DNA from 3 places in the Rhizobium sp. NPDC090275 genome. Region 1 is predicted to be linked to each of the others. Evidence: predicted binding sites of a transcription regulator. Region 1 holds the regulator's gene; each other region holds the start of a gene.
The links. The regulator PhoB, encoded in region 1, activates phosphate uptake and scavenging genes when phosphate is short. The targets are predictions, from matches to a motif close to TGTCATNNANCTGTCAT.

Region 1 (7,660 bases):
CTCCTGCCGCTGGGTGGTCGAGACGCTGGCGCCGAAATACGGCATCGAGTGCACGCTGGTCGACGGCCGCTATCTGGAGAACTGGGAAAAGGCGATCCGCCCGAACACCAAGGTGTTCTTCCTGGAAAGCCCGACCAACCCGACGCTCGAAGTGGTCGATATCGCCGGCGTTGCCAAGCTCGCCAACCAGGTCGGTGCCAAGGTCGTGGTCGATAACGTCTTCGCGACGCCGATCTTCCAGAAGCCGCTGGAACTCGGCGCCCATATCGTCGTCTATTCCGCGACCAAGCATATCGACGGCCAGGGCCGCAGCCTCGGCGGCGTGATCCTCTCGGATACGGAGTGGGTCAACGAGCATCTGCAGGACTATTATCGCCACACGGGTCCGGCCATGTCGCCGTTCACGGCGTGGACGCTGCTCAAGGGTCTCGAGACGCTGCCGCTGCGTGTCAAGCAGCAGACCGAGAACGCCGGCAAGATCGCCGACTTCCTGGCCGAGCAGAAGCAGGTGGCCAAGGTGATCTATCCCGGCCGCAAGGATCATCCGCAGGCCGATATCGTCGCCAAGCAGATGAAGGGCGGCTCGACGCTGGTGGCGATCGAGCTCAAGGGCGGCAAGGAAGCGGCGTTCGCGCTGCAGAACGCGCTTGAGATCGTCAAGATCTCCAACAATCTCGGCGACGCGAAGAGCCTGATCACGCATCCGGCGACGACCACGCACAAGAACCTGACGGACGAGGCCCGCGCCGAGCTCGGCATTTCTCCGGGCACCGTGCGCCTGTCCGCTGGTATCGAGGATACGGACGACCTGATCGAGGATTTCGCGCAGGCGCTCTCCAAGATCAAGGCCTGATCAAGAATAGCCGGCCGGGTCCATGTGATCCGGTCGGCATTTAAACGCGCATTTTTGCAATTTACTCGCGCTGAGCGGGAGTGGCATTAGTCTTAACGCGCGAATTTTTCGCGCTTACAGCCAATTGATTGCGGATTCCAGCCTGGTTTATTGACCTGCCGCACCTCTTATAAGATACCAGTAAGGTATTCTTATTATGGTGTAGGCATGTACCGCGCCCTGACACGAGATATTGAAGTGGTGGTCGAGCCCTTTTACCTGGAGGAGCAATCCGACCCGGACGACGACCGCTATGTGTGGGGCTACCGCATCGTCATCAGCAATAATTCCGACCTCACTGTACGCCTCGTCAACCGCTATTGGAACATCACCGACCAGAACGGCGTCGTCGATGAAGTGAGCGGCGCAGGCGTCGTCGGCGAGCAGCCGACGCTTAGCCCTGGTGATACCTACGAATATTCGTCGGGCTGCCCGCTCGATACGCCATCGGGCCTGATGTTCGGCCACTACCAGATGGAAACTGATAAAGGCGAGGTCTTCCAGGTGGAAATCCCCGCCTTCTCTCTTGATTCACCCGGCCTGCTCAGAGTGCTGAACTAACCTTTGTCTTCTCGCATGTCGGTGCCGCAAAACCGCTGCACACTTTTGCGCGACATGCTTCGGGTTACTCAGCCGCCTGCGCGAGCTCTTCGGCCTCGAAACGATAGGTCGTCGAGCAGAATTCGCAGGTGACCGCGATCTTGCCCTCTTCCTGGCTCGCTTCGATCTCCTCGGCGGAGAAGCCCTTGAGCACGCCCTTGATCTTCTCGCGCGAGCAGGAGCAGCGGTCGAACACTTCGCGCGGCTCGTAAACGCGCACGCCGCGCTCGTGGAACAGCCGGAACAGCAGGCGCTCGACGCCGACCTGCGGATCCGTCAGCTCGTCGGCGTCGATGGTCTCCACCAGCGAACGCGCTTCGGCCCAGGCATCGTCTTCCGCATGCTGGACGGTACCTTCGTCGCCATCGCCGCCGTGCAGGTCGGCCTGACGCATGCGCTCGGGCGCTTCCGGCAGGAACTGGGCAACGAGCCCCCCTGCCCGCCAGCGATGACGCGGCTTGCCTTGCTCGTCGCGGTCGAACAGTTCGGCGGCGGCCAGACGCACGCGCGTCGGGATCTGCTCCGACTGGCGGAAGTAGGTGCCGGCAATGTCTTCCAGCGTGGCGCCGTCGAGCGCGACGATGCCCTGGTAAGGCTGGCTGAACTTGCCCTGGTCGATGGTAAAGGCCAGCATGCCCTTGCCGAGCAGTTGCTCGGGCTCGGCGCGGCCAGCGGCAACAGCCTCGTCCAGAAGCGTCTGGTCGAAGCGGGCGTAGGCGCGCACGTTCTCGGGCGTCGAGAAGTCGGCGACAAGCAGATCGACCGGGCCGTCGCTCTTGGTCTGGACAGTGAACTTGCCTTCGAACTTCAGCGACGTACCAAGCAGCACCGTCAGCGCGATGACTTCGGCCAGCAGGCGGGCGACGGGCGCGGGATAGTTGTGGCGATCGAGGATCGCATCCAGCATCGGGCCGAGCTGGACGGCGCGACCGCGCACATCCAGGCCTTCCACCTGAAACGGAACGACATGATCATCGCCGGCGAAATCGAATTCGCCGAGGGTGGCTGCAGCTTCTGCCATGGTCTTCTCCTAGTCTGAGGGCAGCGGACGAGCCCGTCCATCCGCCAGCGCGGCCACGGGCCTGTCCGGCCCGATGTGGCCTCCAGTATGGTTCAGATCGCGCCCAGGCACCAAGCAAGAATCGACTTCTGCGCATGAAGACGGTTTTCCGCTTCATCGAAGACCACGGATTGCGGGCCGTCGATCACTTCGTCGGTAACTTCCTCACCGCGATGGGCCGGCAGGCAATGCATGAACAATGCATCCTTGTCGGCCTGTGCCATCAAAGCCGAATTGACCTGATAAGGCTGGAAGACGTTGTGACCCCGGGCCCGATGTTCCTGATTCATGGAGACCCAGGTATCGGTCACCACGCAATCGGCGCCGGCGACCGCACGGTCTGCATCATGGCTCAGCATGATCTCGGCGCCCTCATTGCGGGCCCAGTTCAGATAGTGATCCTTCGGCTCGGAACCAAGGGGTACCGCCATGTTCATGCGATAGCCGAAACGGGCGGCCCCTTCGACCAGCGAATGCAGCACGTTGTTGCCATCGCCCATCCAGGCAATCGTCTTGCCCTTGATGGGACCGCGATGCTCTTCGAAGGTCATGATGTCGGCCATGATCTGGCAGGGATGGGTGTCATCCGTCAGCGCGTTGATCACAGGAACGGTCGCGTGTTCGGCGAGCTCCAGCATGCGCGCATGGTCGGTGGTGCGGATCATGATCGCATCGACATAGCGCGACAGGACCTTGGCGGTGTCGCCAATCGTTTCAGCGCGGCCGAGCTGCATTTCGGTGCCGGAGAGGAACAGCGTCTCGCCGCCGAGCTGGCGCATGCCGACGTCGAAGGAGACGCGGGTGCGGGTCGAGGGCTTTTCGAAGATCATCGCCAGCATCTTGCCTGCCAGCGGCTTGTCGCCCTGGCCGGCCTTGAAGGCCTGCTTGCGGGTCTTGGCGTCGTCCATGATGACCCGGAGGTCGGAGGAGGTTACCGCGGAAAGATCGAGAAAGTGTTTTGGGGAAGCCATCTGTCTTTAACCTGTTGCGCCCGCCATCCGGCCGGGCATCCATCCATTCAAGCCGTCTTCTTTGCCTTGGCGCGCACGCTCTCGGCGGCACGCTCGAGGCGCGCGAGGCCTTCGCGGGCTTCGTCAGCGGTGACGACGAGCGGGGGCAACAAACGGATGACATTGTCGCCGGCCGGAATGGCCAGCAGGTTGGCAGCGCGGATGGCCTGCAAGAGCTCAGTTGACGGAACAGCCGCCTTGACGCCAAGCATCAGGCCTTCGCCGCGGATATCCTCGATCACATCGGGGAAGCGATCCTTCAGCGATGCGAGGCCCTGGCGGAAGACGAGTGCGACGTCGTTGACGTGCTGCAGGAAGCCTTCCTCGAGGATGACATCGAGCACGGCATTGCCGACGGCCATGGCGAGCGGGTTACCGCCATAGGTCGAGCCATGGGTGCCGGCCTTCATGCCGGAGGCTGCTTCGGCGGTTGCCAGGCAAGCACCGAGCGGGAAACCACCGCCGATACCCTTGGCGACAGCCATGATGTCGGGCGTGACGCCGGACCATTCATGCGCGAAGAGCTTGCCCGTACGGCCGACGCCGGACTGAACCTCGTCGAGGATCAGAAGCAGGCCGTTTTCGTCGCAAAGCTGGCGCAGCGCCTTCATGAATTCCGTGGTCGCCGGGCGGATACCGCCTTCGCCCTGTACCGGCTCAAGCAAGATACCGGCCGTGGCATCGGTGATGGCGGCGCGGACGGCTTCGATATCGCCGAAGGGAACCTGGTCGAAACCGGGTGTCTTGGGGCCGAAGCCTTCGAGGTACTTCTCCTGGCCGCCGGCGGCGATCGTCGCCAGCGTGCGGCCGTGGAATGCGCCTTCGAAGGTGATGATGTGGAAGCGCTCGGGATGGCCCTTCGAATACTGGTAGCGGCGCGCGGTCTTGATCGCGCATTCCAGCGCCTCGGCGCCGGAATTGGTGAAGAACACCTTATCCGCGAAGGTTGCATCGGTCAGACGCTTGGCGAAGCGCTCCTGGCCGGGGATTTCGTAAATGTTGGAAAGGTGCCAGACCTTCTGGGCCTGCTCCTTAAGCGCGCCGACGACGTGCGGATGGCTATGGCCGACGGAGGTCACGGCAACGCCCGCGCCAAAATCGAGATATCGCTCGCCAGTTTCGGTGATCAGCCACACGCCCTCTCCTCGCTCGAACCGCAGCGGGGCACGAGAGTAGGTATCATAAAGCGGCGCGGCTTCAGCCATGGCGCGATCTCCTGTCATTCGCTCAACAAAGGCCCGGAATCCGGCTAAAAAGCGGGTGCCCGGAAATGAAAAATGCCGCCTTTCGGCGGCGAGGGGCACTATTGTCTTTTCGCAGTGCGATGTCAACAAAACTGAGCTTTTGTCGCATGCGTCAAGCAAGCATCGGGGCGCGGGCGAGCTATCAACAGCTAATGTTGCAGAAATGACTCTACCACCCAGCAAGTTGGGGAAAACCGAGAAATCGATTCGCCGCGATTCAACCGACTCTTGTCACGGAGTCGCCCTCACTCTAGGTTAAAACTCAATTACTAGACTGCATGCGGCGGAACTAGTCACCAAAATCGAGCAAGCGTTTCTTGGTCCGGACACGTCCGTGCCATGGGTGAAGGATTCTGCCTACACCAACGCAATAAGGCGGAGACAGGGCATGAACTGGACAGACGAGCGCGTTGAAAGACTGAAGAAGCTTTGGGCCGAAGGCCTGAGCGCCAGCCAGATTGCGGCACAACTTGGCGGTGTAAGCCGCAACGCCGTCATCGGCAAGGTCCACCGTCTGAACCTGCCTGGCCGCGCCAAGGCCGGCGGCACGACGACGGCGACACGGGCGCCGAAGCGTCCGGCGGTTTCGACCCCGCGCCCCGCCAACAGCTTCAATTCCGCACGCATCTCGCCAAGCCGCGCCGTTGCCCGCCCGCAGGGCGCAGTGGCTCTCAAGGAAGAGATGGACATCGATGCGATCGAGGAAGTCCGTTACCGTCCGGCTTCCAACGTCGTCGTTCCGATCTCGCGCCGCCTCGGCCTCACGGAACTGACCGAGCGTACGTGCAAGTGGCCGGTCGGCGATCCGCTGACGGACGACTTCCACTTCTGCGGCTGCGAGTCCCCCGACAACTCGCCTTACTGCACCTATCACCAGCGCATGGCCTACCAGCCGGTCAACGAGCGCCGCAAGGCCGCCAACCGGGTCGCATGACCCGGAAAGCCGGATAAGGAACGAAAGAAAACGGGCCCTCGCGGGCCCGTTTTTCGTTGGATCGGACGGAATGGAAGCGCCTTACGCTTCCATCGAATAGCCGGCGCCGCGAACGGTGCGGATGACATCCTGCATGTTGGAGAAGTTGAGCGCCTTGCGCAGGCGGCCGACGTGAACGTCGACGGTGCGTTCGTCGACATAGATGTCATGGCCCCAGACGCCATCGAGCAGCTGCGAGCGGGAGAAGACGCGGCCCGGCGACGACATCAGGAATTCCAGGAGGCGGAATTCGGTCGGTCCGAGGCGGACTTCGCGGCTCTTGCGGTGAACGCGGTGGGTTTCGCGATCGAGCTCGATATCGCCGCACTTCAGCAGCGAGGAGAGCACTTCCGGCTTGGCGCGGCGCAGCATCGCCTTGACGCGGGCGACGAGCTCTGGCGTGGAGAACGGCTTGACGACATAGTCGTCGGCGCCGGTCGACAGGCCGCGAACGCGTTCGCTTTCCTCGCCACGGGCGGTCAGCATGATGATCGGCAGGCGCTCCGTCTCCGGGCGCATGCGCAGGCGACGGCACAGCTCGATGCCGGATACGCCGGGCAGCATCCAATCGAGGATCAAAAGATCAGGCGTGCGTTCCTGCAGCCGGATTTCGGCCTCGTCACCGCGAAGGATGGTATCGACTTCGAAGCCTTCGGCCTCAAGGTTATAGCGAAGAAGCACGCTCAGTGCTTCTTCGTCTTCAACGACTGCTACTCTTGGGATCATTCGTCTCGGTCTCCTGGGGGCGTGGGTCCGGAACGCTTATTCCGTGACCGCGCCGACGGTGTTGGCGGTGTCGTCCTTCGGACGCTCGCCTTCCGGCTGGGCGCCGGTAGCCATGTAGTAGATGGTCTCTGCGATGTTGGTGGCGTGGTCGCCGATGCGCTCGATGTTCTTGGCGCAGAAGAGAAGATGCGTGCAGCTGGTGATGTTGCGCGGATCTTCCATCATGTAGGTCAGCATCTCGCGGAACAGCGAGGTGTACATCGCGTCGATTTCCTCGTCGCGCTCGCGGATCGACTTGGCACGATCTGCAACGCGGCTGGTGTAGACGTCGAGAACTTCCTTGAGCTGGACGAGCGCCAGTTCGGAGAGATGCTCGAGGCCACGGGCGAGCTTGCGTGGAACGCCGGTGCTCTGAACCGCGATGACGCGCTTGGCGGTGTTCTTGCCGAGATCGCCGACGCGCTCGAGATCGGCCGCAATGCGGATCGAACCCATGATTTCGCGAAGGTCGGCGGCCATCGGCTGACGGCGGGCGATGGTGATGATCGCCTTTTCGCCAATCTCGCGCTCGGCGTGATCGAGGATCACGTCGTCGGAGATGACCTTCTGGGCGAGCGAAGTATCGCCGTTGACGAGCGCGCGAACAGCGTCGCCGACCATCTGTTCCGCGAGGCCGCCCATTTCGGAGATGCGGCGCGTCAGGAACTTGAGATCATCGTCATAGGCGGAATAGATATGTGTCGATGCCATGGGGCTTATCCTTGAATGTCCTGAGGTTTACCGGTTTCGGAGATCAGCCGAAGCGGCCCATGATGTAATCCTGGGTGCGCGGATCATCCGGGTTGGTGAACATCTTGTCGGTATCGTTCTCCTCGACGAGGTTGCCGAGGTGGAACATGGCGGTGCGCTGCGAAACGCGGGCTGCCTGCTGCATCGAGTGCGTGACGATGACGATCGTGTAGGCTTCGCGCAGCTCGTGGATGAGCTCCTCGACCTTTGCGGTCGCGATCGGGTCAAGCGCCGAGCAGGGCTCGTCCATCAGGATGACTTCTGGGCTAACGGCAATCGCGCGGGCGATGCACAGACGCTGCTGCTGACCGCCCGACAGGCCGGTGCCGCCTTCATGCACGCGGTCCTTGACCTCGTTCCACAGGC
Region 2 (7,660 bases), on a different contig from region 1:
CGGCCAGTACCAGCTGCGCTTCAGGCGCCAGCCGTCGACGATGTCTCCCACCAGGAAGATCGTGTCGGCTTCGTGGTACTTCAGAAAGTCGATCAGGAAGTCGGCTTTCGCGGCTTTCGAGCCGAGATGGACGTCGGAAATAAAGAGCGTACGGAAGTGGCGCGTATCCATATTGTCCTTCACAAGCAAACTGCCCGTGCCCCATGCTTCATCTGTGCCTCTGAAAACCAGACTCGTGTTTCAGGAAGATGACACGGCCCGGGTGTCGGGCCCTGATCACAGGCCCTAGCGTCGCAAATCCCCGGTATCTCGCGGGCGCTGTTGCACATTTGCGCTCTTTTTGGGAACCGGAACCGAAATTCCCGCTGTTACCGTCTTTCGATTGATGTATTGAAAGCGCTCCAATGAAAGCATGTGCGACAGCCTGGAGCATTACGATGGATCACAGCGACAAACCGAAGACGGACAACAAAGCGGCAGGCGGCAGCCTCGATGAACAGGCGTTGTTCTTCCACCGTTATCCCCGTCCCGGCAAGATCGAGATCCAGGCCATCAAGCCGCTCGGCAACCAGCGCGACCTCGCGCTCGCCTATTCGCCGGGCGTCGCCGCGCCCTGTCTTGCCATCCGCGACAACCCGGAAACCGCCGCCGACTACACCTCGCGCGCCAATCTGGTTGCCGTGATCTCCAACGGCACGGCCGTTCTCGGCCTCGGCAATATCGGCCCGCTGGCCTCCAAGCCGGTCATGGAAGGCAAGGCGGTTCTCTTCAAGAAGTTCGCCAATATCGACGTCTTCGACATCGAGGTCGATGCAACGACCGTCGACCACATGGTCTCCACCGTCGCCGCGCTGGAGCCAACCTTCGGCGGCATCAACCTTGAAGACATCAAGGCGCCGGAATGTTTCGAGATCGAGCGCCAGCTGCGCGAAAAGATGAAGATCCCGGTCTTCCATGACGACCAGCATGGCACCGCCATCATCGTCGCCGCCGCGATCCTGAACGGCCTTGAGTTGGCCGGCAAGAAGATCGAAGAGGTCAAGATCGTCGCCTCCGGCGCCGGCGCGGCGGCGCTCGCCTGCCTCAACCTTCTCGTCACGCTCGGCGCCAAGCGCGAAAACATCTGGGTCCACGACCTCGAAGGCCTCGTCTATGAAGGCCGCGTCGAGCTTATGGACGAATGGAAGAGCGTCTACGCCCAGAAGAGCGACACCCGCACGCTGGCTGAGAACATCGGCGGCGCTGACGTCTTCCTCGGCCTGTCGGCCGCAGGCGTCCTGAAGCCGGAACTCCTGGCGCAGATGGCCGAAAAGCCGCTCATCATGGCGCTGGCCAACCCGAACCCGGAAATCATGCCCGATCTCGCCCGCGCCGCCCGCCCGGACGCGATGATCTGCACTGGCCGCTCGGACTTCCCGAACCAGGTCAACAACGTCCTCTGCTTCCCCTATATCTTCCGCGGCGCGCTCGATTGCGGCGCTGTGACGATCAACGAGGAAATGAAGATGGCGGCCGTGCGCGCCATCGCGGCCCTCGCTCGCGAGGAGCCGTCGGATGTCGCCGCCCGCGCCTATTCGGACGAAACGCCGATCTTCGGCCCCAACTATCTCATCCCCTCGCCGTTTGATCCGCGCCTCATCCTGCGCATCGCGCCTGCCGTCGCCAAGGCTGCGGCCGATAGCGGCGTGGCGCTGCGGCCGATCGCCGATTTCGACGCCTATCTCGACCAGTTGAACCGCTTCGTCTTCCGCTCCGGCTTCGTCATGAAGCCGATCTTCGCGGCCGCGAAGAATGCCGACAAGAAGCGCGTCATCTTCTCCGAAGGCGAAGACGAGCGCGTGCTGCGCGCCGCCCAGGTCCTTCTCGAGGAAGGTATCGCCAAGCCGATCCTGATCGGTCGTCCGCAGGTCATCGAGACGCGCCTGAAGCGCTACGGCCTGCGTATCCGTCCGCTGTCGGATTTCGACGTCATCAACCCGGAAGACGATCCGCGCTTCCGCGAGTATGTCGAGCTTTATCTCTCGCTGGTCGGCCGCCGCGGCGTCATCCCGGAAGCGGCCCGCACCATCGTTCGTACCAACACCACGGTTATCGGCGCGCTGGCGCTGAAGCGTGGCGAGGCCGATGCGCTGATCTGCGGTCTCGAAGGCCGCTATGAAAAGCACCTGCGCGACGTCCGCCAGATCGTCGGCAAGCGCCCGAACGTTCGCGATTTCTCGGCACTCAGCCTGCTGATCTCGCAGCGCGGCGCCACCTTCTTCACCGACACATATGTCACGTTCAACCCGACGGCAGAGGAAGTGGCGGAATCCGCCGTTCTCGCCGCCGAGGAAATCAAGCGCTTCGGCATCACGCCGCGCGCGGCCCTCGTCTCGCACTCGAACTTCGGTTCGCGTGAATCCGAAAGCGCCACGAAGATGCGCAACGCCCTGCAGCTCGTGCGCGACACTGCCCCCGATCTGGAAGTCGATGGCGAAATGCATGGCGAGAGCGCGATCTCCGAAACGCTGCGCAAGCGCGTCATGCCGAACACGACGCTGCACGACGAAGCCAATCTTCTGGTCTTCCCGAACCTCGATGCGGCCAACATCACGCTCGGCGTCGTCAAGTCGATGACGGATGGCCTGCATGTCGGCCCGATCCTGCTCGGCGCGGCCATGCCGGCCCACATCTTGGCGCCGTCGGTCACCTCGCGCGGCGTCGTCAACATGGCGGCCCTCGCGGTCGTGGAAGCATCACAACCTGCGTAATTTGCCTTGAACGCTGAAAATGCGTTAGGCTCTGAGCGGCAGCTTGTTAAGACAAGCAGGTTATATCGAAGGGCGGGCCATGGTCCGCCCTTCGCCATTTGGTATTTGCTCACTGACGGGACGATGCCTTGAAACGCCTCACGCTGGCCGCAGCACTCCTGATTGCCCTTTCCGCCCCTGCCTATTCGCAGCTGGCGCCGATCTGCGGTCAACTGCGCGCTCGCTTGGCAACCATCCCGGAAACGATCGGCGGCGGCATGTCGTCAGAAATACGCCGCTTCGCCAGCGCCATCACCGAACAGAACCTCGAGCTTCGCAAGCTGCGCAGCGACCAGCGCCGCAGCGGCTGCAGCAGCGGCAGCATGGTGGTGATCGGCGGCGACAATGCCGGCTATTGCGGCGAGCTCGAACAAGCCGAAGCGAAGATGCTCGACAACATCGCCGACCTGCAGATGCGTCGTGACGAGTTGCGCGCGCAAAGCCCGGACGCCCGCCTGCGCAACGAGCTCTTCGCAGCGCTCGACGAGAACAACTGCAACGCGCCCGTGCAGCAATATGAAGAGCCGCAATATGCGAACCCGCCCAGCATCGACGATCAGGCGATGCGCAGCGACACCTTCATTCCGCTCGGCGGCGAGCGTCAGCGCTCCTACGAGTTCTCGCCCGGCGGCCAACCTCTGACGCATCTGAACACGATCTGCGTGCGCAGCTGCGACGGCGGCTTCTTCCCCATCCGCTCGAACGCCACCTCCTTCGATTTCGCCCGCGACGCCAACACCTGCCAGCAGATGTGCCCCGGCATCGAAACAGAGCTCTACTATCACGACGTTTCCAGCGGCGAGAGCGAGAACATGATCTCGGCCTCAACGGGTGCGCCTTACAGCGCCATGCCGAACGCATTCGCCTACAAGAACCGCAAGCCCGGTGAAAAATCCTCCTGCAGCTGCAATCTGCCCGCCTATTACGAACAGATGCGCCGCAACCAGTCTGTGAGCGCCCCGTCGCCTCAGAGCTCGATCACCACGATCGAAACCCCGAACACCGCCGCCGCCAAGCCCGAGAGCCCGGCCACACCTCAACAGCCCGCACCGCAGGCGCAGGTCCCCGATCGCCCCTACGATCCCAGCGCCGGCAAGGTGCGCCAAGTTGGTCCGCAGTTTCTGGCGGGCGATCAGGGATCGATTGACCTGAAACACCCCGCCATGCCGGGCGCCCAACCCCAGCAACCGCCGGCGCAGAAGCAGTAGAGGGCGTCGCGCGCTATTCGCCCCCGCCCCAGCGATCCGCAAACACCAGCTCTTCCAGCGGCAGCCGCTGCCGCCAGCCCTTCACGGCGAGTTCCGGCTCCTCGTAGAGCCGGTCGACATAGCCAACACAGAGCCAGGCGACGATCTCGATCCGATCAGGCACGCCGAGCGCCCGTTTCAAATCCGCCTCGTGAAAAATGCTGACCCAGCCGACGCCGATGCCTTCGGCACGCGCCGCAAGCCACAGGTTCTGCACGGCACAGACGGTGGAGTAAGAATCCATCCGCCTATTATGCGTACGCCCCAGCACCACGTCGCCGCAGCGATCCGGATCGCAGGTCACGCAGATGCCGACGGGCGCTGTGCGAATGCCCTCGAGTTTCAGGTTTCGGTAGGCCTGCTGCCGCTCGCCGGAAAACATCTCCGCCGCCTCGGCATTCGCCTTGGAAAAGGCTTCCCACACAGTGGATCGCACGGCCTGATCACGCACCACGATGAAATTCCACGGCTGCATGAAGCCGACGGACGGCGCGTGATGGGCGGCAGCCAGCAGCCTCCCGATGACGTCATCGGGCACGGCATCCGGCAGAAATTCCGATCGTACGTCGCGTCTGGTCTCGATGGCTCTGTAAACGGCGTCGCGCTCGCTCGTCGAAAAGGCACCAGCTCTCGCAAGAGAGCCAGATTGGTCTGGTCGCATCGTCAATCCCCAACAACACAACCGGCCGCTGTCCAGGCGGTCAGTCTATGATTGTCGGGCCGGTCTTCTGACTTGGCGTCATCCGTCTGCCACGCCTTCCCGGCAAAGCGCCAGTGGCATCAAGCGGCAGACGTCGGCCTTACAGCGTTGGGCACGTTCCGGTCTTGCACCGAATTCCCGATTCTCCCGCAAGCTTGCGGGCACCCGACGCGCCACCTATGCCGACAAACCGTGACTTGTGCAATCGCTCAAACCTCGACCGGGAAATATCGCACATAGGCGAACTCATCACCATCCGGTGACCAGTTTGGAACATTGATCGATCCCTGCCCGCCGAAGAGTTCGAACAGCGTCGTCAGATTTCCCCCGTCCATATCCATGATCCGCATCCGCACATGCTTGTCGCGCGGATGGTCGAACACATCGGGATCGTAGGAAATCAGCACGACCTTGTCGTTATTCGGGGATGGATGCGCGAACCAGTTGCCGTAATTGTCGTGCGTCACCTGCTCGACGCCGGTTCCGTCGGGATGGATGCGCCAGATCTGCATCAGGCCGGTGCGGCTGGAGTTGAAATAGATCCAGCGCCCATCTGCCGAATAATCCGGCCCGTCATTGCGGCCCTCGCCATGCGTCAACCGCCGTTCTTCGCCGCCGGTCACGTCGATCGTGTAGATATCGAACAGGTCGCCGCGAATGCCGCAATAGGCGAGGTCCTTCCCGTCAGGCGACCAGCCATGCCAGTAGGACGGATGATTGGTGGTCACCAGCTGCGGCGCCCCACCCTCGATCGGCAGCGTGTAGATCGCCGACTTGCCGAACTCGACCTTGTCGGAGATGACGATCCTTTTGCCATCGGGCGAAATCCCGTGGTCGTTGTTGCAGGCGGTCGCAAAGCCGGTATCGACATGCGCCACCTTGGCAGACCCGTCGAGCGCCAGCCGGTAGAGCAGGCCCTCGTCGTTGAGCAGGAGATAGCTACCGTCAGGAGCGTAGTTGGGCGCTTCGACCAACCTCTCGGTCTGCCAGATCACACGGGCCTCGCCCGTCTTGACGTTGTAGATCTCGACGGAACTGCGCATGCAAACTCTCCTCTGACGCGAACATATCCATGACCTACGACAGCTAATTAAGGCACGCAAGGATCGCCCGCGCGCGGCAATGGCACTCCTCATCCCGAGCCCGCGCGAAATCAGGCAACCGGCCACCGAAAAGTTTGTGATCAAAAAAGCGTTAAGGCCGCGAAACAACAATGGTTCATCTAGCGTTCATGACGAAGATGTGACAGTTCGATGACGTTATGATGACGCTGGAGTTCCGCCATTGATCGCGCAAGTTTTCAAGTCCGGAGCGGCAATGCGCGAGGCGGCACTCTATGGTGGCGTTGGCGCGGATACCCGCCCTTCCATCCTGCGCGGCGCAATTGCAGTCGCCTTGACCGCCGTGATGGCGTTGCTTGCAACCTTCTCTGTCGAAGTGATCGCGCGCGGCGGCGCAACCGACGTGGGCGCCTTTCTGTCTTCCACGGCCCGCCCGGGCATGACCACGGTCGTCATGCTGACCATCGTGATGCTCTGCGTCGATGCGATCCTCGGCCGCCGTTTCCTCTCTGCACTGGTCGTCCTGCCGCTCGTGCTCATGCCGGCGCTCGTCTCCAATCAGAAACAGCACTATCTCTCCGATCCGCTCTATCCCTCGGACATGCTGTTCGGCCGCCAGATCCTCGAACTGCTTCCGGTCATGGTCCGCGACCGCCCGATGACGGCTATCGCGGTTGCCGTCGGCATTCTGCTCTCCGTCACCGGCCTCGTGCTCGCATGGCGTTACGCTTGGCGTCGCCTGCCGAAGATGGCGCGCCGCAACCGCATCCGTAATCTCTGCCTGACTGTTCCCGTCATCGCCGCCTTCGGCTCGCTGATGGATTACTCGCAATATTCCTATATCCGCGACCGCCTTCAGGTCGTGCCGATGATGTGGGACCAGAAAGAGAACTACCGTAGCAACGGCTTCATTCTCGCCTTTATCTTCAATATCCCGATGGCCGACGTCGCCTCGCCCGCCGGCCTCAATGCGCAGGCGCTCGACGCCATTCCCTCACGCAACTACGGCTATCTCAGCGGACCGAGCGACAAGCCCGACGTGATCATGCTGATGAGCGAATCTTTCTGGGACCCGACGCGCCTCAAGACGCTGAAATTCTCCGAAGACCCGATGCCGACGATCCGCGCGGCACAGTCCGGCCACGTCTTTTCGCCCGAGTTCGGCGGCATGACCGCCAATGTCGAATTCGAGGCGCTGACCGGCTTCTCGAATGCCTTCCTGCCTTATGGCAGCATTCCCTACCAGCAGTATATCCGCAACGACATCCCGTCGCTTGCCACCTTCTTCCGCGGCGAAGGCTATGCGGCCCGCGCGCTGCATCCGTTCAGCGGCTGGTTCTGGAACCGCAACGAGGTCTACAAGGATTTCGGATTCGAGGAATTCCGCACCGAAGACACCATGCCGACCATGGAAAAGCGCGGCATCTTCGCCTCCGACGACAGCCTGATGAAGGAGATCATGCAGGAAGCCGACGGGCTCGACCGGCCCTTCTTCTTCTTCGCGGTCACCCTGCAGGGACATGGCCCTTACGAGCCCAACCGCTACGCCAACAACACGGTCGACATCACCGGCAATCTGACCGACGCCGACCGCGCCACGCTCGCCACCTATACGCAAGGCGTCAAGGAGGCCGACGAGAGCTTCCAGATGCTGACCGAATGGGCATCCAAGCGCGATCGCGAAACGATAATCGTGCTCTGGGGCGACCACTTGCCGCCGCTCGGCAGCGTCTACACGAATACCGGCTACATGCCAGACCAAGTCGCAACCCGCCGGGCATCCGTCAGCGTGATGAAGCAGGAGCACGAGACGCCGCTCGTCATCTGGTCGAACCGCAAGGGCGTGAAGCAGAACGTCGGCAC
Region 3 (7,660 bases), on a different contig from region 1:
AACATCGCGTCCGGTTTCGCCGGCTCGATGGATGCCGATTACAAGAAGCCCGGCCAGCTCTCCAATCGCTATGCGGTCGAAGGCACCGATTTCGATCTCGGCCATGGCGACGTGGCGATTGCCGCCATCACGTCTTGCACCAACACGTCCAACCCATCAGTCCTGATCGCCGCCGGCCTTCTTGCCCGCAACGCCGTTGCCAAGGGCCTGAAGACCAAGCCGTGGGTGAAGACCTCGCTGGCGCCGGGATCTCAGGTCGTCGGCGAGTATCTGGCGAAATCCGGCCTGCAGGCCGATCTCGACAAGCTCGGCTTCAACCTCGTCGGCTTCGGCTGCACGACCTGCATCGGCAATTCCGGTCCGCTGCCGGCGCCGATCTCGAAGACGATCAACGACAAGGGCCTGATCGTGTCGGGTGTTCTCTCCGGCAACCGCAACTTCGAAGGCCGTATCTCGCCAGACGTGCAGGCGAACTATCTGGCTTCGCCGCCGCTCGTCGTGGCCTACGCGCTGGCTGGCACGGTGCAGAAGAACCTGACCAAGGAGCCGATCGGCGAGGACCAGAGCGGCAACCCCGTCTATCTGAAGGATATCTGGCCGACCTCGCACGAAGTGCAGGCCTTCATCCAGAAATACGTCACCCGCGAACTCTACGAGACGAAGTATGCCGACGTCTTCAAGGGTGATACCAACTGGCAGGCCGTGCAGGTTCCCCCGGGCCAGACCTACGCCTGGGACGATAACTCGACCTATGTGCAGAACCCGCCCTACTTCGTCGGGATGGGCAAGACCGGCTCCGGCGTCTCCGATATCAAGGGTGCCCGCGTGCTCGGTCTCTTCGGCGACAAGATCACCACCGACCACATTTCGCCGGCCGGTTCGATCAAGGCTGCCTCTCCGGCCGGCGCCTATCTGCTGGAGCACAATGTCGGCGTTGCCGACTTCAACCAGTACGGCACGCGTCGCGGCAATCATGAAGTGATGATGCGCGGCACCTTCGCCAACATCCGCATCCGCAACCACATGCTCGGCCCGAACGGCAAGGAAGGTGGCTACACCATCCACTATCCGTCGAAGGAAGAGGAATCGATCTACGACGCGGCCATGCAATACAAGGCCGAGGGCGTTCCGCTCGTCATCTTCGCCGGTGTCGAATACGGCAACGGCTCGTCGCGTGACTGGGCGGCAAAGGGCACCAACCTGCTCGGCGTCAAGGCCGTGATCGCGCAAAGCTTCGAGCGCATCCACCGCTCGAACCTCGTCGGCATGGGCGTCATCCCCTTCGTCTTCGAGGAGGGCACGACCTGGGCGACGCTGGGGCTGAAGGGCGACGAGACCGTCACCATCGAGGGGCTCGAGAACATCAAGCCGCGCGAGAAGAAGATCGCGAAGATCACCTATGGCGACGGCACCGTGAAGGACGTTCCGCTGCTCTCGCGCGTCGATACGCTCGACGAGGTGATCTACCTCAACAATGGCGGCATCCTGCAGACGGTGTTGCGAGATCTCGCAGCCTGATCGGCGTTGATTTTTAAGAAATGCCTGATAATGGCCGCCGGAAAGCGATTTCCGGCGGCTTTTTCGTGGTCTGGAGGGCTACGAGGGGCCGGCTCACGGCGAAGTGTTGCGGAGTTGTCCCACGCGGGCGCCGTCTCACCCGTTCGTGATTTTTCGTTTGGATCGGGAGCGATTATCTCTAGGTTGAAGAGACGGAGACCCTGCCACGCTTTTTGGTCCGGCAAGGGTGGGAGAGGAAAAGAGGTAGAGGTGCAATGTCGCCGCGGTTTTTGATTTCGCTGATTGCAGGTGTCGCTCTGGCGAGCCCTTTGCTCGCCGACGAGGCGCCCAAAGGCGTGGTCGAACTGTTCACCTCCCAAGGTTGCGCCTCATGCCCTCCCGCCGACGCGGCTTTTCGCAAGCTCGTTGAGCGCGGCGATATCATCGCCCTCGCCTATCATGTCGATTACTGGAACTACATGGGCTGGGCCGATACGCTGAGCTCGAAGGAAAACACCGAGCGCCAGTACGGCTATGCTAAGACCATGGGCCGCGCCAATGTCTACACGCCGCAGGTGGTGGTGAACGGCCGCGATCATGTCATGGGTTCGGATATCGGCGGCATCGAGAAAAAGGTCGACGGTTTTCTGACCGGTGGCGAAGGTCTGACCGTTCCGATCAAGGCCGAGGTCAAGGGCGATCAGCTCGAGATCAACGTCGCGCCCGGCCAGGGCAAGGCCAATGTCGTCATGGTCTATTTCGATCGTGAAAAGACGATCGAGGTGCAGAAGGGCGAAAACAGCGGCCAGAAGATCTCCTACATGCACAGCGTTTCGGATGTCGAAACGGTCGGCATGTGGGATGGCAAGGCGACAAAGCTGACGCTGCCCGCCACCGTGCTGCAGAAGCCCGATCTCGAGGGCTGCGCCGTCATGCTGCAGTCGTCGACGACCGACGGAACGCCATCGGCGATCCTTGGCGCCACCGTGGTAATGGCCGGCAAGAACATCTGAGCCGTTAGGCGTAAGCATGTCGCGCAAAAGTGTGCAGCGGTTTTGCGGCGACGACATGCGACAAAACAAAGACTTGAAGCGTGACTAGCGAATCCGAAGGATCGCGACACGCTTCAAAGAATTTCATCTGTCTTATCAGGTGGAAGCGGGGCGGCCCGACCGATCGTATTCGGGGCTGGGGTTAAGGTCGATACGGTCAGCCGGGCCCTTTGGCGCGCTGGCGCCAAACAGTCACATCTCCTCCAAAGTGCCGAAAGACGATGCGCAGAATTCAGTGTCGGCGAATCCGCTGAGGATGCGCCGGTCAAGTGCGAGCGAATTTCACTTTTAATTGAGGCGCTGTTTTGACTGAAATGCGGCACGCGGCAGATTGCACAGACTATGCTTAATGCGCGCGAGGCCGCGCTTGCAATTTGTAAAGGCTAAGGCAAACTGTCACCCGCGTGTCACGAACGGAGGCATTCGAGACTGATGACAGATCAGCCGGATTTGCGGCGTGGGAATAATCGGGCCACCGATGGCGATTCCCCCGTCGTCGTGGATATCAGGGACTACAAGCAGAGCAAGGACCCGTTGCCGGTGACGTTTCACCGGAGAGAGCTGGATGCGATCCTGTGGATCTACGGGCGCATGGTCGGCGAGGGAGAGTGGCGGGACTACGCGATCGACCACCTGAAGGACCTTGCCGTCTTCTCCGTCTTCAAGCGTTCCGGCGAGATGCCGCTCTTCCGCATCGAAAAGAATCCCAAGCTCGCCGCCAAGCAAGGCGCCTATTCCGTCGTCAACACCCACGGCCAGATCCTGAAACGCGGCCACGACCTGCAGCAGGTGCTGAAGGTGTTCAACAAGTCGCTGAAGCTCGTCGAGAAATAGGCGCTATCAACCCAAGAACAGCGTCGCCGGATAGGTGTCTGGATCGGGATCGGTCGAGGTGCCGGCGCCGAGCGCCCGCTGCATCAGCATCGTGTCCAGCCAGCGCCCGTGCTTGAAGCCGGAACCCTTGATGCGGCCGATTTCCTCGAATCCATGGCTTGCGTGCAGCGCGATCGAGGCCGGGTGCGCACCGCCGATCACGGCGATCATCTGGCGGAAACCGAGCGCCGTCGAGCGCGCTATCAGTTCCTCCAGCAACCGCTTGCCGATGCCCCTGCCCCGCGCTGCCGGCGCCAGATAGATCGAATCCTCGACCATGAACCGATAAGCCGGCCGCGTGCGGAAGGCCGATGCGTAGGCATAGCCGATGAGCGCGCCATGCTCGTCCTCGGCGGCGATATAGGGGTAGCCCTTGTCGACAATGGCCTGGTATCGCGCCGCCATTTCCTCGCGGTCCGGCGGGGCGATCTCGTAGCTCGCAACTCCGTTCAGGACGGAATCGCGGTAGATGGCGGTGATCGCATCGATGTCGGAAAGGGAAGCGTCGCGGAGGAGAACGGGCATGGGGCGGGCCGATGTCTGGAGGGGCGGTTGTCTGGAGGGGTGGTGTTCGCTGCTTGAAGAGCATTCGCAGCGGCAGTTGGCAAGGGGAAAGCGGATGGGCTGCGATGGTTGGGAGGGGGGCGGATGGTCCATTGAGGTCGCATCTGTGGAAGCGCGCTTAGATTCTCGGGACGAGCCCGAGAATGACGACGGAGTGTGTGGTTGCCGCCGGTAACCTATTGAAACACTGAGATTTCCCAGCTCTCGACGTTATCCTCGGCCTCGTGCCGAGTATCTAAGCACGTCTCCAGGCGCACAACGTCGATGGCTGTTCATCACTTACTTCGCCGAGCACCGTTACGCCGTCTACCGCTCAGCCCGATACCCATCCCGATAACTCTCCCCTGGCTAGCATTGCAACTTCAACTTTCGCAAAGCCTTGCCTCTTGCTGCCGGCTGCTTTAGCTCATGAATGAAATGGAGCAGACCTAATGATTTTCATGGTAATCGCGGTCCCGATCGTCTTGATCTGCTTCCTGCTGTTTCCCCGCCACACGCTGATCGTCGTTGCCGCCCTTGCCTGCGTCGGCGCTGCCGTTGGTCTCTATCTCTATTTCCAGCAATCCGACCGGCTGAACTCCGCAAGCCTGGTGTCCGGCACAAGCAGCGGAACCAGCGGTTGCCAGGATCCGGACAAGCCGGTTTTCGTCGAGCTGTCGAATGCCTCCGACCGGCAGGTCAATATCGTGCGCTTCCGGCTGATCGCGAAGCGTCCGGGGTTCAGCGGCGAGGTCTATTCGGATTATTTCACCAGCGACAAGATCATCGCGCCGCATAGTGAGTACGGCAGCTGCTGGGCGCTCAACCGCTACAGGGGCCTGGACACCTTGCCGGGCCGACCCGCACCTAGTGATTTCGAATGGTCCGTCGATATCTCGTCGGTCGATTTCGCCGGCAACTAAGCGCACGTCCCAAGGCCGGTCCATCGGCCAAAGAAAAACCGCCTGCAACATCTCTGCTGCAAGCGGTTCTTAACGTCTGGATCAGGGGCGACAGCGTCGCCCTGTCTCGCTCTTCGTCTTACTTGCGGTTGCCCATGAACTGCAGAAGGAACATGAAGAGGTTGATGAAGTCGAGGTAGAGCGTCAGCGCGCCCATGATCGCCTTGCGGCCGGCCATGGTGGCGTCGTCGGCGGCGTAGTACATTTCCTTGATGCGCTGCGTGTCGTAGGCGGTCAGGCCCGCGAAGATCAGCACGCCGATCACCGAGATCGCGAACTGCATGGCCGAGGAGGCCAGGAAGATGTTGACGATCGAGGCGATGATCAGGCCGAAGAGACCCATCATCAGGAACGAGCCCATGGCCGAGAGGTCACGACGGGTCGTGTAGCCGTATAGCGAGAGCGCGCCGAACGAGGCGGCCGTCACGAAGAAGGTCTGCACGACGCTCTGGCCGGTGTAGATCAGGAAGATCGACGACAGCGACAGGCCGACAAGCGCTGCATAGACCGCGAAGGTCGTCTGCGCGGCCGATACGCTCATCGAATTGATCCTGAAGCTCAGGAAGAAGACCAGCGCCAGCGGAGCGAAGATCACCACCCACTTCAGCGGGCTGGTGTAGATCGCGGCGCCGAATGCGGTCAGCTGGCCGTCAGAGACGGCGAATGTGAATGCGAAATAGGCGGCCAGGCCGGTGATCGCCAGGCCGATAGCCATCAGGTTGTAAACCTTCAGCATATAGCTGCGAAGGCCCTGATCGATCTCGCCGGTCTGGACACCGCTCTGAACGCGGCCCTGGTAATTTCTTAGGTCAGCCATGATTTCCTCTTGTCAGCTCCGAATGAACACGGTGTCGGGTTTTCTTGCCCGGGCGCCGCTGCGGAGCTTCAGCATGCCTGCGGATAATATGAGCCTTTCGCCCTTTGCAAACAAGAGCCTTGCAACCCGCGATCGGGTTAAATCGCCGTAAGGTGCCGGAATTATTTCAACCCGGCCACTCAGAGCTCGCGCAAAACGGGTGCCGCCTTCTGGCCGAGAATGCGCCATGTGCCGATCAGGCCGATGCCGACGGTCAGCACCAAGGCCGTGACGATCGTCATTCCGGCGACATCGGGCAGGAACTGCGAGGGGATCTTCATGATGCGGGCGACGATGAACCAGGCGGCGACGCCGCCCGAAAGCAGCGCGAAGACCGCGGTCGCGAGCCCGAGGATCAGATACTCGTAGCAGAAGGCGCGCATCAGCATGCGCCTTGTGGCGCCGAGCGTCTTCAGCACCACCGCATCATGGGTGCGGGCACGGTTGCCGGCGGCAAGCGCGCCTGCGAGCACCAGCACCGAGGCGATGAGGGCGACGGAGGCGGCAGCGCGGATCGCGGTCGCCAGCTGCGCCACCAGCGAATTGACGATGTCGATCGCATCCTTGACGCGCACGCTCGTGATCGTCGGATAGGTGTTGGTCACCGATTTCAGGATCGCGGCTTCCTGCGAGGATGTCGCCGAGGGATCGGTGAGCGTCGCCAGCCAGGCATGCGGGGCGCCCTTGAAGGTGTTGGGCGAGAAGACCATGACGAAGTTGATCGACAGGCTCTCCCACTGCACCTTGCGCAGATTGGCGATCTTCGCGGTCATGTTGCGGCCGAGCACGTTGACGGTGACGGTATCGCCGACCTTGAGGCCGAGTTCGCCGGCCTCTTCCGCCGAAAACGAGACCAGCGGCTCGCCGCTGTAATCCTTGTCCCACCATGTGCCCTCGGTGAGGACCGCGTTCTCTGGAAGCGTCTCGGAGTAGGTGATGCCACGGTCGCCGCGCAACACCCACTGGCCAGATGGCGGCACCCTGCGCTTGGTCACGTCCTCGCCGTTGAAGGCAAGGATACGGCCACGCAGCATCGGCACCTCGACGAGCTTGCCCTCGGGCGCATCGGTCTTCACCAGATTGCGGAAGCCGTCGAGTTCGGCGCCCTGGATATCGACGAAGAAGAAGTTGGGTGCGCCATCGGCCATGCGGCCGGTGAGCTGCTGTCTGAGATTGCCGTCGATCAGCGTCAGGGTGACGAGCAGCGCCAGGCCAAGGCCGAGCGAGAGCACGACGGAGGGGGTGAGCGCGCCGGGGCGGTGGATGTTGCCGATCGCAAGCCTCAGCGCCGGCGAATTGACGCGCGGGCTGCGGCGGGCAAGCCAGGCGATGCCGGCAGCCACCAGCCGCAGAACGACGAAGGCAAAGGCGATGGCGCCGATGAAGACGATCGCGATGAAACGATCATGGGCGGTCGCCACCGCAAGGCCGGCAAGTGCTGCAAGGAAGACGGCGGCCATCAGAATGTAGGGCCAGGAAGGCAGGCGGCGGGCCTCGAAGCCCTGCTCGCGAAACAGCGCCGTCGGCGGCACTTCGCGGGCATGGCCGAGCGGCATGATGGCGAAGGCGAGCGTCGTCAGGATGCCGAAGAGGACGGCCAGCGACAGTGCCACCGGATAGAGCGTTGGCGCGGTCGAGACCGGCAGGAACTGCGCCAGGAACTGGGCGGCGAGAATAGGCGCGGCCGCGCCGATGACGAGACCGATGGCGATGCCGCCAAGCGCGATCAGGCCGATCTGGAAGAGGTAGATGAGGACAACCGTCGAGGCCGGCGCGCCAAGGCACTTGAAGGTGGCGATCGTCGTGCGCTTGGCGTCGAGGAAGGCGCGCACGGCATTCGCCACGCCGACGCCGCCGACGATCAGCGCGGTCAAGCC

Region 2: ACIQUB_RS27525 (LTA synthase family protein) is a predicted target of PhoB. The motif match lies at 5,979-5,995, and genes of this name have one in related genera.
Region 3: ACIQUB_RS25515 (DUF2794 domain-containing protein) is a predicted target of PhoB. The motif match lies at 2,944-2,960, and genes of this name have one in related genera.

The regions. Positions count from the first base shown of each region.
Region 1 is NZ_JBIVYL010000005.1:13,693-21,352, forward strand. Features, by position in the region: gene ACIQUB_RS13845 (O-succinylhomoserine sulfhydrylase) at 1-853, shown strand, start outside; gene apaG (Co2+/Mg2+ efflux protein ApaG) at 1,061-1,453, shown strand; gene ACIQUB_RS13855 (Hsp33 family molecular chaperone) at 1,518-2,513, opposite strand; gene argF (ornithine carbamoyltransferase) at 2,606-3,523, opposite strand; gene ACIQUB_RS13865 (aspartate aminotransferase family protein) at 3,571-4,767, opposite strand; gene ACIQUB_RS13870 (GcrA family cell cycle regulator) at 5,195-5,740, shown strand; gene phoB (phosphate regulon transcriptional regulator PhoB) at 5,822-6,505, opposite strand; gene phoU (phosphate signaling complex protein PhoU) at 6,542-7,255, opposite strand; gene pstB (phosphate ABC transporter ATP-binding protein PstB) at 7,299-7,660, opposite strand, start outside.
Region 2 is NZ_JBIVYL010000014.1:22,337-29,996, forward strand. Features, by position in the region: gene ACIQUB_RS27500 (UDP-2,3-diacylglucosamine diphosphatase) at 1-171, opposite strand, end outside; gene ACIQUB_RS27505 (NADP-dependent malic enzyme) at 438-2,750, shown strand; gene ACIQUB_RS27510 (DUF2865 domain-containing protein) at 2,879-3,997, shown strand; gene bluB (5,6-dimethylbenzimidazole synthase) at 4,011-4,697, opposite strand; cobalamin riboswitch at 4,737-4,920, opposite strand; gene ACIQUB_RS27520 (TolB family protein) at 4,946-5,779, opposite strand; gene ACIQUB_RS27525 (LTA synthase family protein) at 6,054-7,660, shown strand, end outside.
Region 3 is NZ_JBIVYL010000012.1:21,586-29,245, reverse strand. Features, by position in the region: gene acnA (aconitate hydratase AcnA) at 1-1,518, shown strand, start outside; gene ACIQUB_RS25520 (thioredoxin family protein) at 1,773-2,510, shown strand; gene ACIQUB_RS25515 (DUF2794 domain-containing protein) at 2,982-3,383, shown strand; gene ACIQUB_RS25510 (GNAT family N-acetyltransferase) at 3,390-3,947, opposite strand; gene ACIQUB_RS25505 (hypothetical protein) at 4,418-4,888, shown strand; gene ACIQUB_RS25500 (Bax inhibitor-1/YccA family protein) at 5,007-5,744, opposite strand; gene ACIQUB_RS25495 (ABC transporter permease) at 5,924-7,660, opposite strand, start outside.